Regions from separate parts of the Exiguobacterium sp. s89 genome, predicted to be linked through region 1. Evidence: riboswitches for the same ligand, from Rfam matches in the RefSeq annotation. Region 1 holds a riboswitch; each other region holds the start of a gene.

Evidence for each region. A riboswitch is a leader RNA that binds a small molecule or an ion and turns the genes downstream of it on or off. The one in region 1 is predicted to bind thiamine pyrophosphate.
Region 2: linked by a shared signal. The riboswitch ahead of KNO96_RS01740 (YkoF family thiamine/hydroxymethylpyrimidine-binding protein) and the one ahead of tenA (thiaminase II) in region 1 are both predicted to bind thiamine pyrophosphate.
Region 3: linked by a shared signal. The riboswitch ahead of thiT (energy-coupled thiamine transporter ThiT) and the one ahead of tenA (thiaminase II) in region 1 are both predicted to bind thiamine pyrophosphate.

The regions. Positions count from the first base shown of each region.
Region 1 covers NZ_JACSKS010000002.1:50,801-57,392, reverse strand. Annotated here, with positions in the region: gene KNO96_RS06300 (diguanylate cyclase domain-containing protein) at 1-274, opposite strand, end outside; gene KNO96_RS06295 (SDR family oxidoreductase) at 386-1,024, opposite strand; gene thiE (thiamine phosphate synthase) at 1,050-1,691, opposite strand; gene thiD (bifunctional hydroxymethylpyrimidine kinase/phosphomethylpyrimidine kinase) at 1,660-2,499, opposite strand; gene thiM (hydroxyethylthiazole kinase) at 2,499-3,287, opposite strand; gene tenA (thiaminase II) at 3,284-3,958, opposite strand; TPP riboswitch at 4,046-4,150, opposite strand; gene KNO96_RS06270 (ion channel) at 4,287-4,682, shown strand; gene KNO96_RS06265 (hypothetical protein) at 4,690-4,842, opposite strand; gene KNO96_RS06260 (aminoglycoside 6-adenylyltransferase) at 4,893-5,720, opposite strand; gene KNO96_RS06255 (pentapeptide repeat-containing protein) at 5,717-6,319, opposite strand; gene KNO96_RS06250 (NUDIX hydrolase) at 6,375-6,592, shown strand, end outside.
Region 2 covers NZ_JACSKS010000001.1:333,787-340,378, forward strand. Annotated here, with positions in the region: gene rlmN (dual-specificity RNA methyltransferase RlmN) at 1-496, shown strand, start outside; gene KNO96_RS01720 (class I SAM-dependent methyltransferase) at 533-1,141, opposite strand; gene KNO96_RS01725 (SMP-30/gluconolactonase/LRE family protein) at 1,279-2,160, shown strand; gene KNO96_RS01730 (hypothetical protein) at 2,173-2,439, shown strand; gene KNO96_RS01735 (GTP-binding protein) at 2,548-3,747, shown strand; TPP riboswitch at 3,807-3,907, shown strand; gene KNO96_RS01740 (YkoF family thiamine/hydroxymethylpyrimidine-binding protein) at 3,990-4,580, shown strand; gene KNO96_RS01745 (ECF transporter S component) at 4,573-5,148, shown strand; gene KNO96_RS01750 (ABC transporter ATP-binding protein) at 5,141-6,484, shown strand; gene KNO96_RS01755 (energy-coupling factor transporter transmembrane component T family protein) at 6,466-6,592, shown strand, end outside.
Region 3 covers NZ_JACSKS010000001.1:710,114-716,705, reverse strand. Annotated here, with positions in the region: gene rsgA (ribosome small subunit-dependent GTPase A) at 1-512, shown strand, start outside; gene rpe (ribulose-phosphate 3-epimerase) at 516-1,172, shown strand; TPP riboswitch at 1,193-1,293, shown strand; gene thiT (energy-coupled thiamine transporter ThiT) at 1,367-1,942, shown strand; gene KNO96_RS03685 (thiamine diphosphokinase) at 1,939-2,523, shown strand; gene rpmB (50S ribosomal protein L28) at 2,581-2,769, opposite strand; gene KNO96_RS03675 (Asp23/Gls24 family envelope stress response protein) at 3,022-3,384, shown strand; gene KNO96_RS03670 (DAK2 domain-containing protein) at 3,407-5,086, shown strand; gene sdaAB (L-serine ammonia-lyase, iron-sulfur-dependent subunit beta) at 5,149-5,811, shown strand; gene sdaAA (L-serine ammonia-lyase, iron-sulfur-dependent, subunit alpha) at 5,824-6,592, shown strand, end outside.

The sequences.
Region 1 (6,592 bases):
TACCCGTAATGTTCAATATGAAATGAATGGAGAAGATAAAGATCAAGATGCCGGCATTCCCAAACCAATAGGCAATGAGTGCCGGACTATATTCAATCGGAGAAAGATGGCGAACGAATTCCGCTAAGAAAAGCATCGAATAGCCAAACACAAACAGGCTCAGCAAACGATGCTCGACTTTATTCGGATTTCGTTGAAAGACATCGAGTGCTAAAAAGCCGAGTAAAAATGACGGCAACAAATAGACCGCCAGATAAATGAACATCTCGGTCATGCGGAACCTCCTCACCTATTCATAATTCTTCATTTCGCTATTCTGCTGACTTTTCCCTCTTTAACGCGACAAAAAACGGGATGAGCCACATCCCGTTCTTCATTCGACACATTATAACGTTTCTTCGATTGGGGTATCCCCTTTAATCAAATCAATCGCTTTGTTCTGCGCATTTGCATGGTTATGGAGGACATGCACCAAGAATGATGCCACGTCTTCGCGTGGAATCTCTCCACTTCCCTCGAATTGCGTGTTCACTTTTCCCGTTCCCGCATCATCTGTCAATGCGCCCGGACGAACAATCGTGTATGTGAGTCCACTCTGTTCGAGTAAGCGATCGGCATGATGCTTCGCTACGTAGTACGGCTTCATCGAATCTGGCCAAGCTGAGCGATCCTCTGCTTTTAAGGCACTGAGCATGACGAAGTGTTTGATGTTCCCGTTCGCTTGTGCTGCTTCGATACTCTTCGCTGCACCATCTAGGTCAATTAAAAGGGTTTTGTCTGCTCCAGTGCTTCCACCAGAACCAGCCGCGAACACGATGACGTCCATCCCGTCGATTGCCTTTTCCAAGTCCGCTACTGAACCTTCGAGGTCGCCAAGTACAGCGTTGTATCCTTTTGACTTGAAGTCATCGAGCTGCTCTTCTTTACGAACCATCGCTGTGACGTGATGCTTCCCTTCATTGTGTAACTTTTCTACCAATTGATGGCCAATCTGGCCGTTTGCACCGATAACAAATACGTTCATCTGTCTTCCTCCTCAAAAATTGAATTCAGAGACAAGCGAAACGCCGGGTAGCTTCTGCTACATCCGGTGCAGAAGCGATGGCGGAGATGACGGCAACACCGTCTGCCCCGTCATCAATAATAGCAGGGACATGATCGGGACGAATGCCCCCAATCCCCACAATCGGCAGCAGTGGATAGTGTCGACGAACTTGTTGAATCAGTTCCGTGCCACGCACAATCCCTGCATCCAGTTTACTTCGCGTCTCATGAATCGGACCGATGCCGACATAATCTGCGAACGGAAGAGCTGCACTGACTTCCTCCATCGTATGGACCGACACCCCTAACCATTTATCAGGTCCTAGCCGTTCTCGAACTTGTTTGGCAGGTAAGTCATCTTGTCCGACGTGGATGCCATCCGCGTCAATCGCGAGCGCCAATTCAACATCGTCGTTGATGATGAACGGGACCTTTGCTTCTCGACATTCATGTTGGAGCGTCCTTGCCATCGCTTCTTTTTCATCTCCATACAATGCATCTTTACCTTTTTCGCGAAATTGAAAACATGTCACACCACATCGAAGTGCCGTTTTGACGGTCGTCACCAAATCGGATGCGTCCGTCGTTCCACACACAAAGTAAAGGCGAAGCTGCTTAGCGAGCGCTTGTTTCGTACAGAACGTCAACGGTAATCACCTCTTCTTTCGCTAAACGATGTCCCCAATGATTGGTCGGTCCATGCCCGTTCCCAATCAATAATCCATGTGCAATCGCCTGATGAATGAATCGTTTTGCGTCAACGACCGCTTGACGTAGTGTCTTCCCATACGCTAGTTCAGCTGTCAATGCGGCAGAGAACGTACATCCCGTCCCGTGCGTATCTTTCGTTTGGATTCGAGGTGCTTTTACGCGGAACGCTTCAGACTCGGTCACGATTAAGTCAACGGCTTCTACATCATTCGAATGTCCGCCTTTGATAATCACGATATCGACGCCAATGGCTCGAATCACCTGCGCTGCCTTCATCCGGTCTGCCTCGGTCCGAATCTCCATCCCCGCCAACACTTCTGCCTCTGGAATATTCGGGGTCACGATGGTCGCCTGTGGCAACAGCTTCGTGCGAAGTGCTTCGACCGCACTAACTTGCAACAAAGAGGCGCCCCCTTTCGCTACCATGACAGGATCGACGACAACATGTTCGAAACGATATCGTTCGAGCGCCTTCGCCACCGCTTCAATTCGTTCAGCGTCCACCAACATTCCGGTTTTACAAGCGGTGATGCTAAAATCATCAGCTACCGCATCGATTTGTCGGGTAATCATTTCCGTGGAAATAGCCTCAATTCCATGTACCCCTAGTGTGTTCTGGGCTGTGATTGCAGTCAGCACGCTCGTCCCGAATACGCCGAGCTCTTGAAACGTTTTGAGATCGGCTTGAATGCCGGCTCCTCCGCCTGAATCAGATCCTGCAATTGTCAAAACTTGAGGTTTCATCATGTCGACACCTCGATTCGATTCGTCGGAATTGTATGTTGCGTCAATTGATGGAGGGCATTTAAAAAGTGAATCGGAAAGTCTCCCGGTCCTTCTGCTCGCTCACTCGCTAGCTCACCGGAATAAGTATAGCCTGACATGGCGGTCACCGTCGCTTTAAGGGCGTTCTTTTCGACTGCTAGACAAGCTCCGACCACTGCACTGAGTAAACATCCCGTACCGGTCGTCTCAGTCATGCGTTTCGTCCCGCCGTGTATTTCCATGACGACGTTCCCGTCGCTGACCATATCTTCTTTTCCAGTCACGGCCACGACACATCCGTATCGTTTCGCTGCTTCAAGCGCCAATTGTCGCGGTTCGCATGCACCGTCTCCAACATCGACACCACGAGCTGCCCAATCGACACCAATCAACGTCGCGATTTCTCCTGCATTTCCTCGAATGGCCGTGACACGCACGTGACGCAAAATACGTTCGACCACATCTCGTCGGAATGACGTCGCCCCGACTCCGACCGGGTCGAGTACAATGGGGCATCCTGCCTCGTTCGCCGCCTGCCCTGCACGAATCATCGTGGCTTCGGTCATCGTACTAAGTGTCCCGATATTTAACACGAGCGCATCACTTATAAATGTCATCTCTGCCACTTCTTCGATTGCATCCGCCATGACGGGAGAGGCACCGATGGCGAGCAGTCCATTCGCCGAAAAATTCGCCACGACTGTGTTCGTGATGTTGTGAATGAGCGGTGCCTGCTTCCGAATCTCACTCCAAATCTCATGTCTCATTGGTTGACCTCCTGTGACAATGTCCACGACTCAAGTGTCCAAGCCATTTCCCAAAAAGCGACTTCGTAATAGCAACTCTTCAAGAACAGTTTCGTATAACGCACACGCTCTTCTTCTGTCGCTTGTCCTGCGAGCTCATCTAATCGATCGATTTGTTCTTCCACCAATTCGCGGAACCACTCTGAGCCATACGTCGCAATCCAGGCCGAATAAATCGGATGATCAGGACGCTTGTCTTTAAGACGTTCGCCAATCTCGTAATACACCCAGTAGCACGGAAGGATCGACGCGAGCACGTCCCCGAGTGTCGGTCCTGCCTGTTGCATATGGAGCGCATACGCATAAGCGGTCGGAGCCGGCTCGAATGTCGCCAATTCGACATCCGTTACGTCGAGCATCGTAAAGAACTCTCGATGAAGTGAGAGTTCCGCCTCAATCGTGTGTAAGGCATGTGTTAAAAAACGGCTTGATAGTTCCATCGTCGGTGCGAGCGTCGCCCCCTTCGCCTGCACTTTCGAAAACTGATTCAAATAATAAGAGTCTTGCATGACGTAATGTCTGAACTTCTTCTCATCGAGCGTTCCTTCTCCGAGTGAACGGACAAACGGGTGATGAAAGCTTGCTTCAAACAATCCATCTGCTTCCTGACGTAAGTGATCTGTAAATTTCATATGAACTCCCCCTTATAACAGATAAAAGACGCCGCCTCCCATAACGGAAGCGGCGTCTCGAACAGTCATATCTAGGTGAAGCCATATGAGTCGTTTCGCCCACTTCCCTACGCTAGCGTGAACTAGATCAGGTTCAAAGGGTCTGGACCATGTCCATCTCAGCCGCGTAACGCGACTCCCCTAGTGGCAAACATTATGAAATTCAGTCGTCTTCGACCACATTCTATCAATTTTTTCATCAATTGCAAACCTTTTCCGATCCCGTTTTTCATTCTTCGCTTCGGGAATGGGTAAGGAAGCACATTGATAAGAAAAGGATGTGGACAGAATGAATACGATTTTATTGACGATTGCATTACTCTTCATCAGCTTGAACGTGTTTTGGTTTTTCAAACGTCAAACGTATAAACAGACAGGATTTGATGGGAGGTTGTTCGCTCAGTTATTCGTCAGCCTATTTGGTGTCATGTTAGGGTTCACGTTGATTTATTATGCGCTATCTCGCGATTCAGTCATTCTTGTGACCTCCCTCGAATCCATGAATGCTGTTGAACCGACTTGGGAAAACCTCCTGTACTTCAGCGGGGTCACCCTACTATCGATTGGCTTTGGTGATTTGTTGCCAATCGGATTGACCCGATTATTCGCTATCATCGAAGGCGCAATCGGTATTTTATTACCGAGTGCCTTCTTCATCAAATCGATGTATCAGAAAGACGAGTGAAGATTTTCTAGCGTCCGGTGATGAGCAAAAACATATTGAACGCGACGAGACCAAGAGGAAGCATCGCAACCAAAATGATTGGCCATTTCTTTAAACGAATGCCGACAAAGAGGACGAGACTTCCGACTAAAAGGGCAATAAATGTCGTATATGGATTCATGAAAAAACGCTCCTTTCTCTATAAGGAGCGTTTCCCGGCTCTCGCCGTCATTAATCGTTCGAATGTCGAAGTGTTGCACATGCAGCACGGACGCGTCTCGCTTCTTCCTCCTGAAATACGAAATGGCCTTGTTCGGCGACGCGTTGCGCGCAAAAGAAAAAGAGTGATTGTAATCGGTCATGCGTGTCCTCAATGGCGCTCAGTTCAGCCGAGGCATACGTCGCCCCGAGCATCTCCCATAACTCTTCCGGTAAATGGTCGCGCATCCCGTCCCCTGACTTCCCAAGATTCACCGAGAAATCTGTCGCATAACCGATGTTCCATTCCATCATCTGACGGAGCATATTCCGCATGATGTCGAGGTGGTCGAGCGCATATAGCACTTGATGCCGCTTGATTCCTTTGACGACATAGAGCGACACCCACCAAAACTCATTCCAACAAGCCGCATACTCGTCAGCAGACGGATGTTTCACACGATACGATGTGTCTGACGGCGTCACATCTGGATGATCATCTCGGTCAAAGATGATTTGACTGAGCGAGTCGGCTTCGAGCATCGCTTCAAGTTGATCAACACACCGAATCGTCAAATCAATACGGTGTCCGTCTACATATTGCACTAAAAACGTTACATGTCGTTCGGGATCAGACGTCTCAGGTGTCTGCATAATCAAGACCTCTCCAAACATGTCGATCCATGAGCGATCGGCCGCAACCGCTCTTACATCTTCTACGTAAAAGGCAAGATCGACATCCTGATACGGGTCTGGTCGGATGTTCGGATTGACGAGCGAGCCGTTCAAGACGACCGTTCGGATGTATTCACGTTCTGTTGCGAACGCAACCAGCTGTTCAATGATTTGTTCCGGCTTCATTCTACAATCGCCCCCAATGAGCGCGCGACTTGGATCGCCTGCATCGCGTCTAATTTTGTTTGCTGTAACGTCACGTTCGAAAAATCAACCCCATCGACGAGTGCTCCTCTGAAGTCGGCACCACGACACACCGCATGTTGAAGTGTCGCCCGGGACAAGTCCGCCTGATACCAAACCGTCTCGGTCAAGTCAGTTCCGTACAGGTCCGCCTCAATTAAACGTACATGGGACCAATCCATCTTTTTGAGCGACACGTGACGAAGATTGACGAACGACCAGTCCCCCTCTTTTACAAGAACGCCTTCAAACTGACTTTCTTCAAAAGATGACCCGGTCATTTTACATTGTTCAAACTCACTCGTGAACAAGTTGGCACCATGAAACTGACAGTTCAAAAATGAACTGCTGACATGACGGGACGCGTTCCATTTCGAATCCGTGAAGTCACAATTGATGAACTGACAGCGCTCCGTTTGTAGTTCTGTTGCATCGACGTATGTGAAGCGACAGTTCTCGAACGTGACGTGTGACAGTTCTTCGTCTCGGAGTGTCACGTCACGGAAATCTTCGTCTCGATATTGCGTATGTGGTTGAAACATATGATCTCTCCTTCAGGTATACTAGAACAGATTACAAAGATTGGAAGTGATATAGATGGACATCGTATTTCCGACTGAACACGGCGTCTTCAATTACCGCGTTGCCGGTATTTTTGTAAAAGACGACCATTTATTGATTCACCGAAACGTCCGGGATGACTTTTGGGCATTACCCGGAGGTCGCGTGACGCTCGGTGAAGAAGCCGCAACCGCGCTCGCACGCGAGCTTCATGAAGAGTTGAACATGCATGTGACCGATACCTCGTTCGCTTT
Region 2 (6,592 bases), on a different contig from region 1:
TAAGATCAACGTGTCGACGAGTGGGCTCGCGGACAAGATCTACAAGTTCGCAGACCTTGACTTACGCATCAACTTGGCGCTCTCGCTTCATGCGCCGAATGATGAGCTTCGGACACGCATCATGAAAATCAACCGGGCGTTCCCGCTTGATCAACTCATGCCATCGATTCGTTACTACGTCGAGAAGACGAACAAACGAATCACTTTCGAGTATATCCTACTCTCGAAAGTGAACGATTTACCGGAACATGCGGAAGAACTCGCCGACTTGATTGAAGACATTAAAGACAAGTCGTACATCAATTTGATTCCATACAACCCGGTCAACGAGCACATCCAATATGAGCGAAGCACGCCTGAAGACATCATGGCGTTCTACGACATCTTGAAAAAACGTGGCGTCAACATTGGTGTCCGTCTCGAGCACGGGACAGACATCGATGCGGCATGCGGTCAACTCCGCAGTAAGCATATGAACGTCGAAGGCGCGAAGTGAAAAATGGCCTCTCCGAATCTCGGGGAGGCCATTCGTTTACTGTTTTTGCCCGACATATTGAATCACAGCGGATTCGCCGTGATGGAGTGTGCCTTCTTCTCGCCAGACGACCGTCTCGTTTAAGACGAGAGGGACGAAATCGTCTTCGAGTTGGTGAAACATCTCTTCGGTGTAAAGAAGTGAGGCGTCGTTTGGTCCACCTGTCCCGTAAGCGAGTTGATGTGTAGAGTAGACTTCACTCAGGAACAAACCACCAGGTCGAAGCGTTTGTCGAATACCGGCGAACACCTTTTCTCTGACATGTGGAGGAAAGTGGCCGAAGATACAGATGACCATGTCATACGCCTCGTTTGGCCAGTCCGCTTCATTCAAATCAATCTGTTTCGTCTGAAGGGAGACGTTTCGTGACGTCGCCAAACGATTCGCTTTCTCGAGCCCTACTTTCGAAGCGTCCCACATTTCGACGTCGAGTCCGAGTGTGGCGAGCCATACTGCGTTTCGACCTTCTCCTTCCGCGATGGCTAACACAAGTTTTCCTTCAAGCCGATGTGTTGTGATGAAGTCGAGTAAAAATTGATTTGGCTCCGTTCCGTACACATATTCATCGGTATTGTAACGTTCGTTCCATTTAGACAAATGATCCACTCCTCTCACCTTTCAATAAATATATCAAAATGATGAGACTAGGGTGGAAATCCTCTACGATTTTTCGAATTCATGCATAGTCCAAATGGGAGAAGGGAATAGATTTCTGAACTAATGGATAGAGTGGAGGCTAAGTAATGGAAAGAATAGATGCGTCGTTGTGGATTCGGGTACGAAATACGCTTGGTGAAGGTCCTTGTTGGGATGCTGAGTTGAAGCGTTTCTATTGGGTGGATATCGAAGGGCATACGTTATGGTGGTATGACGAGCGAGAAGACGAGATTTCTTCTTTCGAGGTCGGAAAACAGGTCGGTTTCGTCATTCCAAAAGTGACGGATGGTGTCGTCCTTGGTCTTAAAGACGGGATTTATGAATGGGATGAAATCAACCGGGAGTTAATTAAAATTGTCGAATTGGATGACCCTGAAGGTCGATTACGTTTTAATGATGGGAAAGCCGATCCGTACGGTCGTATTTTTGCCGGGACGCTCCACTTGGACGATAAAGAGAATCAGGCATCTCTTTATCGGGTGGACCGCGATGGAACGACGACAACACTTATGGAAGAGTTGACACTTTCAAACGGGTTGACGTGGTCTCCTGACCATTCCGTTTTTTATCATATTGATACACCGACCGAAAAAATTCGACAATATGATTTTGACATGAAGACCGGCACATTGTCGAACGGAAAGGTCGTCATCGACTTTTCGGAAGAGGACGGCTTCCCGGATGGCATGACATCGGATACGGAAGGTTTTTTATGGATCGCACATTATGCAGGAAGTAAAGTATCTCGCTGGGATCCATCGACCGGTGAAAAAGTGTTAGAAGTTCACGTCCCTGCCCCGAATGTCACATCATGCGCCTTCATCGGGGATGGTCTCAATCGATTAGCCATCACAACAGCACGTGAAGGGATGGACGAGGAGGCGTTAACCGAACATCCGGACGCTGGATCGGTATTTATTATCGAGACAGATGTGAAAGGGATGCCGCTTTATCGCTTTGGGCGTTGAGGAGGACATACGATGGTGAAACGACTGTTAGTGCGAGCAGGTATTGGATTGGCAGTTGCGGCAGCGGTCAAGGTGGGAATTCAAAAATTACAAGAAAGTCGAGCGCGGGAAGAGGATCATTCTTATCTCGATCCGAAGTGGGACGAGGTCCCGAGTGTCGATTCGGACAAGGACGAGGATGAAGTCGGATTGACGCAGCTCGACTCCATTTATCGAGCCGAGTGGCAAGCGAACGCCTATCCGCGTTCAGAAGCAGAACGGAAAGCGTTGGAAGAATAATTGAATGTTCATGAAAACACGTCGATGAGGCGTGTTTTTTTATTGACAAAAGGGTGGAACCGTTACATTATACAAAGAGTAATGATTACTATTTAACGGAGGTCCATCATGAAACGAATTCCAATTACGGTACTCTCAGGTTATCTTGGTAGCGGGAAGACGACACTGCTCAACCACATTTTACATAACCGTGATCACAAAAAATATGCGGTCATCGTAAACGATATGAGTGAGTTGAACATCGATGAGAAGTTGATTGAACAGGGCGGATTCTCCCGTACCGATGAAAAGTTAGTCGAGCTCTCGAACGGGTGCATTTGCTGTACGTTACGTGAAGATTTGCTCACGGCTGTCGATGAGCTGACAAAGAATCGTGACCTCGATGGGATTATCATCGAGTCATCAGGGATTTCCGAGCCAATTCCCGTCGCACAGACGTTCACGTATGCCGACGACGCCCTTGGGATCGATTTGACGAGCCGTGTCTATATCGATGCGATGGTCACCGTCGTCGACGCGTACCGCTTCTTCAAGGATTTCAATTCCGGTGAATCGCTCATGGAACGTCAACAAGCCGTCGACACAGGTGACGTTCGCGAAGTGGTCGACCTACTCGTCGACCAAGTCGAATTTGCGGATATCATCGTATTGAATAAGGCGGACCGGGTGACTGAAGCGGAGCTGCAGGAGATGAAGGGTCTGCTCAAGACGCTCAACCCGAGCGCACGATTGTTGACTTCGACCTACTCGGACGTGGCGTTAGACAATCTACTAGACGTCCGTTTGTTCGATTTCGATCAGGCGATGCATGCGGCGGGATGGATTCAAGAGCTCGAGGCAGAAGAACATACGCCGGAAACGGAAGAGTATGGGATCAGTTCGTTCGTTTACCGTCGTCGTCGACCGTTCCATCCTGAGCGTTTGATGAATTGGATGGAGCATTATCCAGAAGAAATCGTTCGCGCCAAAGGGTTCTTATGGATCGCGTCACGGAACGACCTTGCCTGTCTCTTCTCTCAAGCCGGATACGCGTCGACGCTCGAACACGCGGGCCGTTGGCTAGCGACACTTCCGGAGAATGAACGAGAGGCGATGTTTGCCTCAGAACCTGAACTACGCGAGGACTACATCGAGCCGTACGGAGATCGACAGAACGAATTGGTCCTCATCGGTCAACGGATGGACCGGGAGACGGTCGAGCGGTCACTTGATGCTTGCTTGTTGACGGATGAGGAGATGGTGGAGCCGTGGAATGCCTTCCATGACCCACTTCCTGGTAATGGCCAACTCGTCACTTATTCAGATTGACCGTTTACAAAGTGACGAAACATCGCTATACTGTGACTGCATAAGTAACCGCATATCAATGACTGCACTAGGGGTGCTTCGGCTGAGATGAGAGCATGGCTCCAATCCCTTATAACTCGATCCAGGTAATACTGGCGTGAGGAAGTGCGGCACTTTCTCTATGCAAGTTTGTATAGATTTTGTTGCTGCATTCTCATGAATGCGGCTTTTTCTATGCAAACACATATAGAGGGGGAAACAAGATGAATGAATCATGTGGCACGAGTCCGATTGTCGGATTTCGCTTCACGCTTAGCCCGATGACAGATGACTTTGTCGGGACGATTAAAGGAGCATTGAAAGGAACAAATATGACAGGTGTGTGGCGACATACGGATGACGTATCGACCGTGATCCGAGGGCGCGTCGAGCACGTGTTCGACGTCGCACGGACAGTCTTGAGTCTGGCTTCGGAAGAAGGACGCCATGTCTCGATGAGCGGAACCTTCTCCGTCGGATGTCCGGGAGATTCGGCTGGGGATGAGGCGCTCGATGCACCACCACAACCATTGAATGGAATGTCAAGAGAGCAGTATGTCTCTTCACAGTTCGCGCTTTATCCGATGGGTGCAGGTAACTATATGGATCTCATCTATGATGAAATCGAACAAGCGAAACAGGCTGGTGTGTATAATGACTCAATGCACTACGCGTCAGGAATTCATGGGAATTTGGATGATGTGTTCTCGTATTACGAGGCGGCGTTCAACCGGACGCGCGAGAAGAATCGACACGTCGTCATGACGGTGACGTTCAGTGTGAACAGTCCGTCACATGGAGGTCAACATGCTTAAGTCGTGGAAATTGAAAGAGGTCGTTCTCGTCTCCGTATTGTCTGTCGTTTTTGCCGTTGTCTATTTATTGTTCGTCCATATCGGGAATTTATGGGCAGGGTTGATTGGACCAATCGCCTATGAGTGGATCTTCGGTATCTGGTTCATCGTGTCAATCATCTCGGCGTATATCATTCGAAAACCGGGTGCTGCCTTCATTTCGGAAGTGATGGCTGCGACGATTGAAATGTTGATTGGGAATGCGATCGGACCGCGCATCATCCTGGTCGGCATCGTTCAAGGTCTTGGTGCTGAAGCCGTCTTTGCAATGACGGGTTATCGTCGATATGAGCTATGGGTTCTCATGCTTGCTGGATTTGGCTCGGCCGTCACGAGTTTCGTGTACACCTACTTCATGAGCGGATTTGCGATGCTTGAACCGGGATATGTAGCGACGATGTTCGGGCTCCGTGCGGTTAGTGGCATGGTCATCGCAGGAATCGGTGGGAAGTTGCTCAGTGACCTGTTGCTCAAGACAGGGTCACTTCGCGGCTATGCAATCGCTCGGAGTGGGAACGTCCATGGTTGAGACAGAATCGCTTTCATTCCGGTTTCCAGAAAGTCAGGACACCATTTTAAAAGAGGTGACACTTTCCATACGACCTGGACGTACCGTATTGAGCGGAGCGAGCGGAAGTGGGAAATCGACGCTTCTTGCGCTATTCAACCGTCTCTATCCAGAGAATTGTGATGGGATCCTTGAAGGCAGACTCGAACTGTTCGGACGTTCACACGACGACTATGCACCGGGCGAGATCAATCAGCGGGTCGGGACCGTGTTCCAAGACCCGGACACACAGTTCGTGATGGAACGGGTGGAAGAGGAACTCATCTTCACACTCGAAAATTTGGAGACACAAGTCGAGGTAATCGATCAGCGCGTGACAGAGATTCTCGAGTCACTCCAACTGACCGATTATCGAAATCGACTCATCGATTCCTTGTCAGGCGGGGAGAAACAGCGGATTGCCGTCGCCTGCGCCATGGTTGGACAACCGGAATGGTTGCTTCTCGATGAGCCGTTGACGCACCTTGACCCGGTGACCGCGTATCGATTCGTCGAATGGCTCGATCAAATGGATGACGTGAACGTCATCGTTGTCGAACATCGCGCGCATATGTGGGGAGACTTTTTTGATTGGCAGATCGAACTTGAAGAAGGACGGATTGTACGTAACGAACCGTTTCGATCGGTCGATGATTTTACATTCACACCGTCGTCAACACCACAACAAGAAGTCGAGCACTATGTGGTCGACGAGGTGGTGCGTGACACATTCCAATTAAAAAGTGTGACACTTCAAGTTCGCATTGGGGAAGTGATCGCCATTTTGGGTCCGAATGGGAGCGGAAAGTCGACGTTTTTACGAAGTTTGACGGAATGTGATCGCCGTGTCGGACTCGTCCCTCAATCTCCGGAACACTTATTTTTCATGAATTCGGTCGAGCAAGAACTGCAGTTTGGCCATGAGGAATCGATTGATATCGTGTTGGAGGATCTATCACTCGAGAATAAACGATCTCTCCATCCACTTTCGCTCAGTCATGGGCAGAAGCGACGACTCGCTGTCGGGATCCAGTTACTCTCAAACAAACAGTTGCTTGCCTTTGATGAACCGACGGCAGGGCAGGACGAGCCGTCACTCCATGCACTCGAGATGTTAATGAAGCGACATGCGAAAAAGGGACAGACGATCCTGTTCGTGACCCATGACTTGTCGTTCGCCAACATCGCCAATACGTTCTATCTGATGAAGGATGGGGTACTCTCAGGACCGTTCGGGGATGAACTTTGGCAGGACACGGAGAAACTTCATCATTATCGGTTAGTGGGAGGGAGGCAACGATGTCACTCCATGATATGAATCCGACGGTCAAGTTTATGACGTTCACGATTATGATGTTCGGACTGGCCTTGTTTTATAACCCGTGGACCCCACTCGTCATCATCGCCGGTACGTTAGTGATCCAGA
Region 3 (6,592 bases), on a different contig from region 1:
TTCAAGAGGCGGCCGATTGCTATCGTGCAATCGGATATGATGTGATTGAGACGTCAACGGAGCTTTCGGATGGAGTCGAGCAAGTACGGAGACTCTTTAAAGGGAAGACGAGTGTCTTTGCCGGGCAGACGGGCGTCGGAAAAAGTTCGCTACTGAATGCAGTCGCACCAGAACTCGAGTTAGCAACCGGTAAAATCTCCAAGTCGCTCGGTCGGGGGAAGCATACGACGCGTCATGTGACGTTGATTCAATTGGCGGACGGACTAGTAGCAGATACACCGGGATTTTCGAGTTTGGAGTTTCCACAGGAACTCGAGACTGATGAGCTCAGATGGTGTTTCCCGGAGTTTGTCGAACGACACGACGATTGCAAGTTCCGAGGATGTGTTCACATCAACGAACCAGGCTGCGCCATTAAACAAGCCGTTCAAGATGGTAAAATTGCTTCAACTCGCTACGATAATTATGTTACCTTTATGGAAGAGTTAAATGATCGAAAACGGAGGTATTGACAGATGATTAAAATTGCACCATCCATTTTAGCTGCCGATTTTGCCAATTTGGAGGCAGAAGTGAAAGCTGTTCAAGAAGCGGGAGCGGACTATATCCATTTCGATGTGATGGACGGTCAGTTCGTGCCAAACATTTCGATTGGTCTACCTGTGCTCGCGAGCTTACGTAAAAAATCAGATATGGTCCTCGATGTGCACTTGATGATTGACCAACCGGAGCGATACGTGGAAGATTTTGTGAAGGCAGGCGCGGATATCGTGACCGTTCATGTGGAAGCAACGAACCATTTGCATCGTGTCTTGCAACAAATCAAAGTGGCTGGTGCGAAATGTGGAGTCGTCTTGAATCCGCATACACCATTGTCGACGATCGAACATGTGCTCCCAGATGTTGATATGGTATTGCTCATGACCGTCAACCCAGGGTTTGGTGGACAAGCGTTCATTGAATCGGTCGTACCGAAAATTTCAGCGCTCAACCAACTGCGTCAGGATCGCCAACTTGATTTTGAAATTGAAATCGATGGTGGGGTCAACGAAGAGACGGCGAAACATTGCATCGATGCGGGTGCCGATGTACTAGTTGCCGGTTCGGCCATCTACAATCAACCGGATTATAAAGCAGCCATCGATAGCATTCGTGGCGCATCTCGTGTATAATCAACGATAGAACAACAAGATATTGTCGCAAGGGGTGTCACATGATGTGGCTGAGAGGCATACGCTAACCCTTTGAACCTGTTCCGTTCACACGGACGTAGGGATGTGGCGAAAATGCACGTTGCGAATCTAAGCAGCATGGCGTTTACGTCATGCTGCTTTTTGTCGTTCAAACAGTTAAAGGAGGAAGAAAGATGAAATCACGTTTTAAATTACAAGCGCTCATCGAAATTTCATTGTTTGCGGCGCTCGGGCTAATCTTTGATTTACTCATCCCATACCGCTTGCCACAAGGGGGTTCGATTAGTCTAGCGATGCTCCCAATCTTTGTGATGGCATTCCGTCACGGATTGAAAGGGGGACTTGCGACAGGTGCACTCGTCGGGACGCTTCAACTGTTGTTCGGTGCCTACATCTTCACACCTGTACAGTTCTTGCTCGACTATACGGTCGCTTATGGCCTCGTCGGTATGGCGGGTATGTTTGCTGGTCGTGTGAAACAGGCGGCCGGTCAAGGTGCGACGAAGACACTCGCGACATATTTGGTGCTCGGTGCCTTGATCGGGTCGGTGTTGCGTTATGCGGCACATGTCATCTCGGGTATCGTCTTTTTCGCCGAGTATGCGGAAGGTCCGGTCGTAGCGTATTCACTCGGTTATAACGCGACGTACATGGCCCCATCCTTTATTATTTCAGCCATCGTATTAGTATTACTCTTTACAACAGCTCCACGTTTCACACGTGTAGCTACACGGGACATTCGTCAATGAATGTCTTGATCGTCGCGGCAAGTCCGGAAGTTATTCCTTTACCGCGTCATGCCGATTATGTCATCGGTGTTGATGGAGGTTATCAGAGACTGTTAGATGAAGGGATTGAACCGGACGTTGTGGTCGGAGATTTTGACTCGTTTGTGGGAAAACCACCGAAAGAAGCGTTACGCTATCCGTCCGAGAAAGATATGACGGACCTTGAGATTGCGCTTCAGTTGGCAAGAGAGCGAGGGGCAACGAGGATGCACGTATACGGGGCGCTCGGTGGGCGAGTCGATATGACGTTCGCGAACGTCGGTTTGCTCGAGAAGTATCCTGAGATGGTTTTGCATGGGAATGGTCAAACGGTCTATCTCGTTAAAGCCGGTGATTATAGCTTTTCAAAAAAAGAAGGCTACTATTTGTCTTTCATACCTTGGAAGACAGCGACTATTTCTATTGATGGTGTCAAGTACCCGCTCGAACATCATGACATCAAGAGTGAAGAAGCGCTGACGATTTCCAATGAATGGACTGAAGCATTTGCCCGATTGACGGTTCATCGGGGGATCGTTCTCGTCATGGTCGTCAAAAAATAAGCAAAAAAAAATCCCATCGGCGAATGCCGTTGGGATTTATTCGTTCGTGTATAAGTATTATACGCGTTCAACGAGACCAGATTTAAGTGCGCGAGCTGAAACCCAAACGCGTTTCGGTTTACCGTCAACGAGAATACGAACTTTTTGTACGTTCACACCCCAAGTACGTTTTGTCTTGTTGAGTGCGTGCGAACGGTTGTTACCTGATTTAGGTGATTTACCTGTTACGTAGCATTTACGTGCCATGCGTTTCCCCTCCTTTTTTATGTGGGTTCGTCCTAATAGACACTCGTTTATATTAGCACGGCTTTTTTCCCGATGCAACTAGAAAATCATACCATGACAAGAAAAAAACTTGACATTACTCGCAAGGATTTGAATAATGAATGAGGTTATCGCGCTAATTGACCGAGTTTCTGGAGCAGGTTCTTTTAATAACTAGGTACTTATTGTAGAATGTACATTAGGAATCATTCCGAATAAAGGAGGCTACTCCATATGGCAATTGAAATGAAGACAACATATGGCAATATTGACATCACAAGTGACGTCATCGCAACACTCGCAGGTGGTGCAGCGATGGAATGCTTCGGTGTGGTCGGCATGGCTTCACAAGCACAATTGAAAGACGGCATTGCTGAATTGTTAAAACGTGAAAATTATGCACGTGGTGTCGTCGTACGTCAAGAAGATGAAGACGTACATATCGACATGCACATCATTGTAAGCTACGGAACGAAAGTATCTGAAGTCGCATACAACGTGCAAAGCCGAGTGAAGTACACGCTCGGAGAAACTTTAGGATTAAACGTTTCGTCGGTAAATATATTCGTTCAAGGCGTTCGTCTGACGAATGACTGACGAAAACGGAGGAGGATTTGGTGTGGGTTTAAAACGTTTAGATGGATTGGCGCTCTCAAACATGATTGCGAACGGAGCGACCAACTTGAGCCAAAACGCAGATTATGTAGATTCGCTTAACGTCTTCCCGGTTCCAGACGGAGACACGGGAACGAACATGAATTTGACGATGACGTCAGGTGCGAAAGAAGTAGCGACCATGAACTCATCAAATATTGCAGAGGTGTCATCAAAGTTCGCTCGCGGACTGCTCATGGGGGCACGTGGGAACTCGGGCGTTATTTTAAGTCAGTTGTTCCGCGGATTCGGTAAAGCCGTTGAAGGAAAGACAGAACTCACGACAGTTGATTTTGCGGAAGCTCTCAAGCGAGGTGTCGACACGGCATACAAGGCGGTTATGAAACCGGTTGAAGGAACGATTTTGACGGTTGCTCGTGAAGCGGCCGACGAAGCGCTCCTTGCATCAGAGTCGACAAGTGATTTCACTGAATTTATGAAACGTGTCATCGTTGAAGCGAAAGCATCGTTAGATCGTACGCCGGACTTGTTACCGGTATTAAAAGAAGTCGGTGTTGTCGACTCTGGCGGTCAAGGACTTCTCGTCATCTATGAAGGATTCCTCGCGAGCCTAGAAGGCAAAGAACTCGAAAAACCTCATGCTCCAGTGATGGATGCGTTGATCGAGGCAGAGCATCACGCGCATGCGGCGCAAGGATTCATGTCAACAGAAGACATTGAATTCGGCTACTGCACGGAAATTATGGTTCGTTTCCAAGATGATAAGTTGAAAGATACACCATTCAACGAAGACACGTTCCGTAACGAATTGTCTGAACTAGGGGACTCACTTCTTGTCGTCGCGGACGAAGAATTATTAAAAGTTCACGTTCACGTCGAGACACCAGGTGAGGTCATTACGAAAGGGCAGCGCTTCGGTGAACTCGTCGCAGTCAAGATCGAGAACATGCGTCAACAGCACTCGACAATTCTCGAAGAAGAACACGGCATAAATCTACAAGGCGTTCAACAAGATGAGAAACCAAAAGCACCATTTGCAATCGTGACGGTGGCAATGGGTGAAGGTGTCAGTGAGTTGTTCCGTTCCCTCGGATCGGCACACGTCATCGAAGGCGGACAGACGATGAACCCATCAACAGAAGATATCGTCAAGGCGATTGAATCTGCACATGCGGAACATGTCTTCATCTTCCCGAATAACTCAAATATCATCATGGCTGCTGAACAAGCAGCGTCTGTCGCACCTTGTGGCGTGTCGGTCATTCCAACGAAGACGGTCCCGCAAGGCCTTGCAGCAGCAATCGCCTTTAATCCTGAGGCAGATGTCGAGATGAACGAACAAGCGATGAAGTCGGCTGCTGAGACAGTGAAATCCGGCCAGGTGACGTACGCTGTTCGTGATACGAGCATCGATGGCGTTGAGATTAAAAAGGACGAGCATATGGCGATTGCAGAGAAGAAAATCGTCTCGTCGTCTTCATCAAGCCTTGAAGCGGCTAAGCGACTAGTCGATGCTCTCATCGACGCGGATGACGAAATCATCACAATTTTAACGGGTGAAGGTTCATCTGAATCAGATGTAGAAGCGTTGACGTCATATATCGAATCAGTGAATGACGAGATAGAAATTGAAGTTCACGACGGCAAACAACCGCTTTACTCTTATATTTTTAGTGTGGAATAAGCTGTTTCAAGTCCCTACCTTCTGTATAATGAAGGTAGGGATTTTTGAAAGGGGGAAAATTGATGAAATATCGTAGTGTGTTTGACATTATCGGTCCAGTCATGGTCGGTCCGTCGAGTTCACATACAGCAGGAGCCGCTCGAATTGGGTTGATGGCAGGGAAGTTGTTCGGGAGAACACCACGTACCGCGCATATCACATTTTACGGGTCATTCGCTGACACATATCGAGGTCACGGGACAGATGTTGCCATCGTCGGTGGAATCATGGGATTTGATACGTTCGACTTGAGAATCCCGCAGGCGTTAGACATCGCTAGTGAGAAAGGCATCGAAGTCATCTTTGAAACGAGTGATTTGTTGACAGATCATCCGAATACGGCACGCGTCCTGCTCGAAGATGAACTTGGGACATTTGAAATCGTCGGCGTCTCAATCGGTGGGGGAACGATTGAAATTACCGAATTGAACGGGTTCCCGTTAAAATTGACAGGAGGGGGACCCGCACTCGTCGTCTTACACCATGATCGATTCGGTGCAATCGCAGCAGTTACGGGAGTTTTGGCGAATCACCAATTGAACATCGGTCATATGGAAGTGAGCCGTCACGAAAAAGGAATGCAGGCCTTGATGGCCATTGAGATTGATGAGACCATCCCTGCTGACGTGCTAGCAGAACTCGAGCGGTTGCCACAAATTGAACGGATAGCTATTTTTGGGGAATAAGGAGAATGTGTGATGTTTAAATCAGTAGAAGAGTTAGTGACGATTGCCACAGAACGAGGCATTCCGATTTCTGAAGTGATGATCGAACAAGAGATGCACGTCAGACGCTCAAGTCGGGAGGACATCATCGGTATGATGAACCGGAATCTCGAGGTGATGGAAGAAGCGGTCGAACGTGCGCTCCAAGGTGTCACGTCTGTTACGGGATTGACGGGGAACGATGCCGTACTCATGCAAGACTATATTCGCTCAGGCAAATCGCTTGCCGGAGACCTCATTTTAGATGCGGTGTCAAAAGCAATCGGGACGAACGAAGTGAATGCCGCGATGGGACGAATCTGTGCGACACCAACTGCGGGGAGCGCGGGCGTCGTGCCAGGAACGTTGTTTGCAGTGAAGGATCGTCTCGAGATGGACCGTGATGCGATGATTCGTTACTTGTTCACATCAGGTGCATTCGGATTCGTCGTGGCGAACAACGCCTCCATATCGGGAGCGGCGGGCGGATGCCAGGCCGAGGTCGGATCGGCGACCGCGATGGCTGCAGCTGCAATCGTCGAAGCGGCCGGCGGAACACCGGACCAATCGGCTACAGCATTTGCAATCGCACTTAAAAACATGCTTGGTCTCGTCTGTGATCCTGTGGCGGGTCTCGTAGAAGTCCCATGCGTGAAACGTAACGCTATGGGTGGTGCCAATGCAATTGTCGCCGCAGACATGGCGCTCGCGGGCATCACCTCGCGTATTCCATGTGATGAAGTCATCTCGGCGATGCATGAAG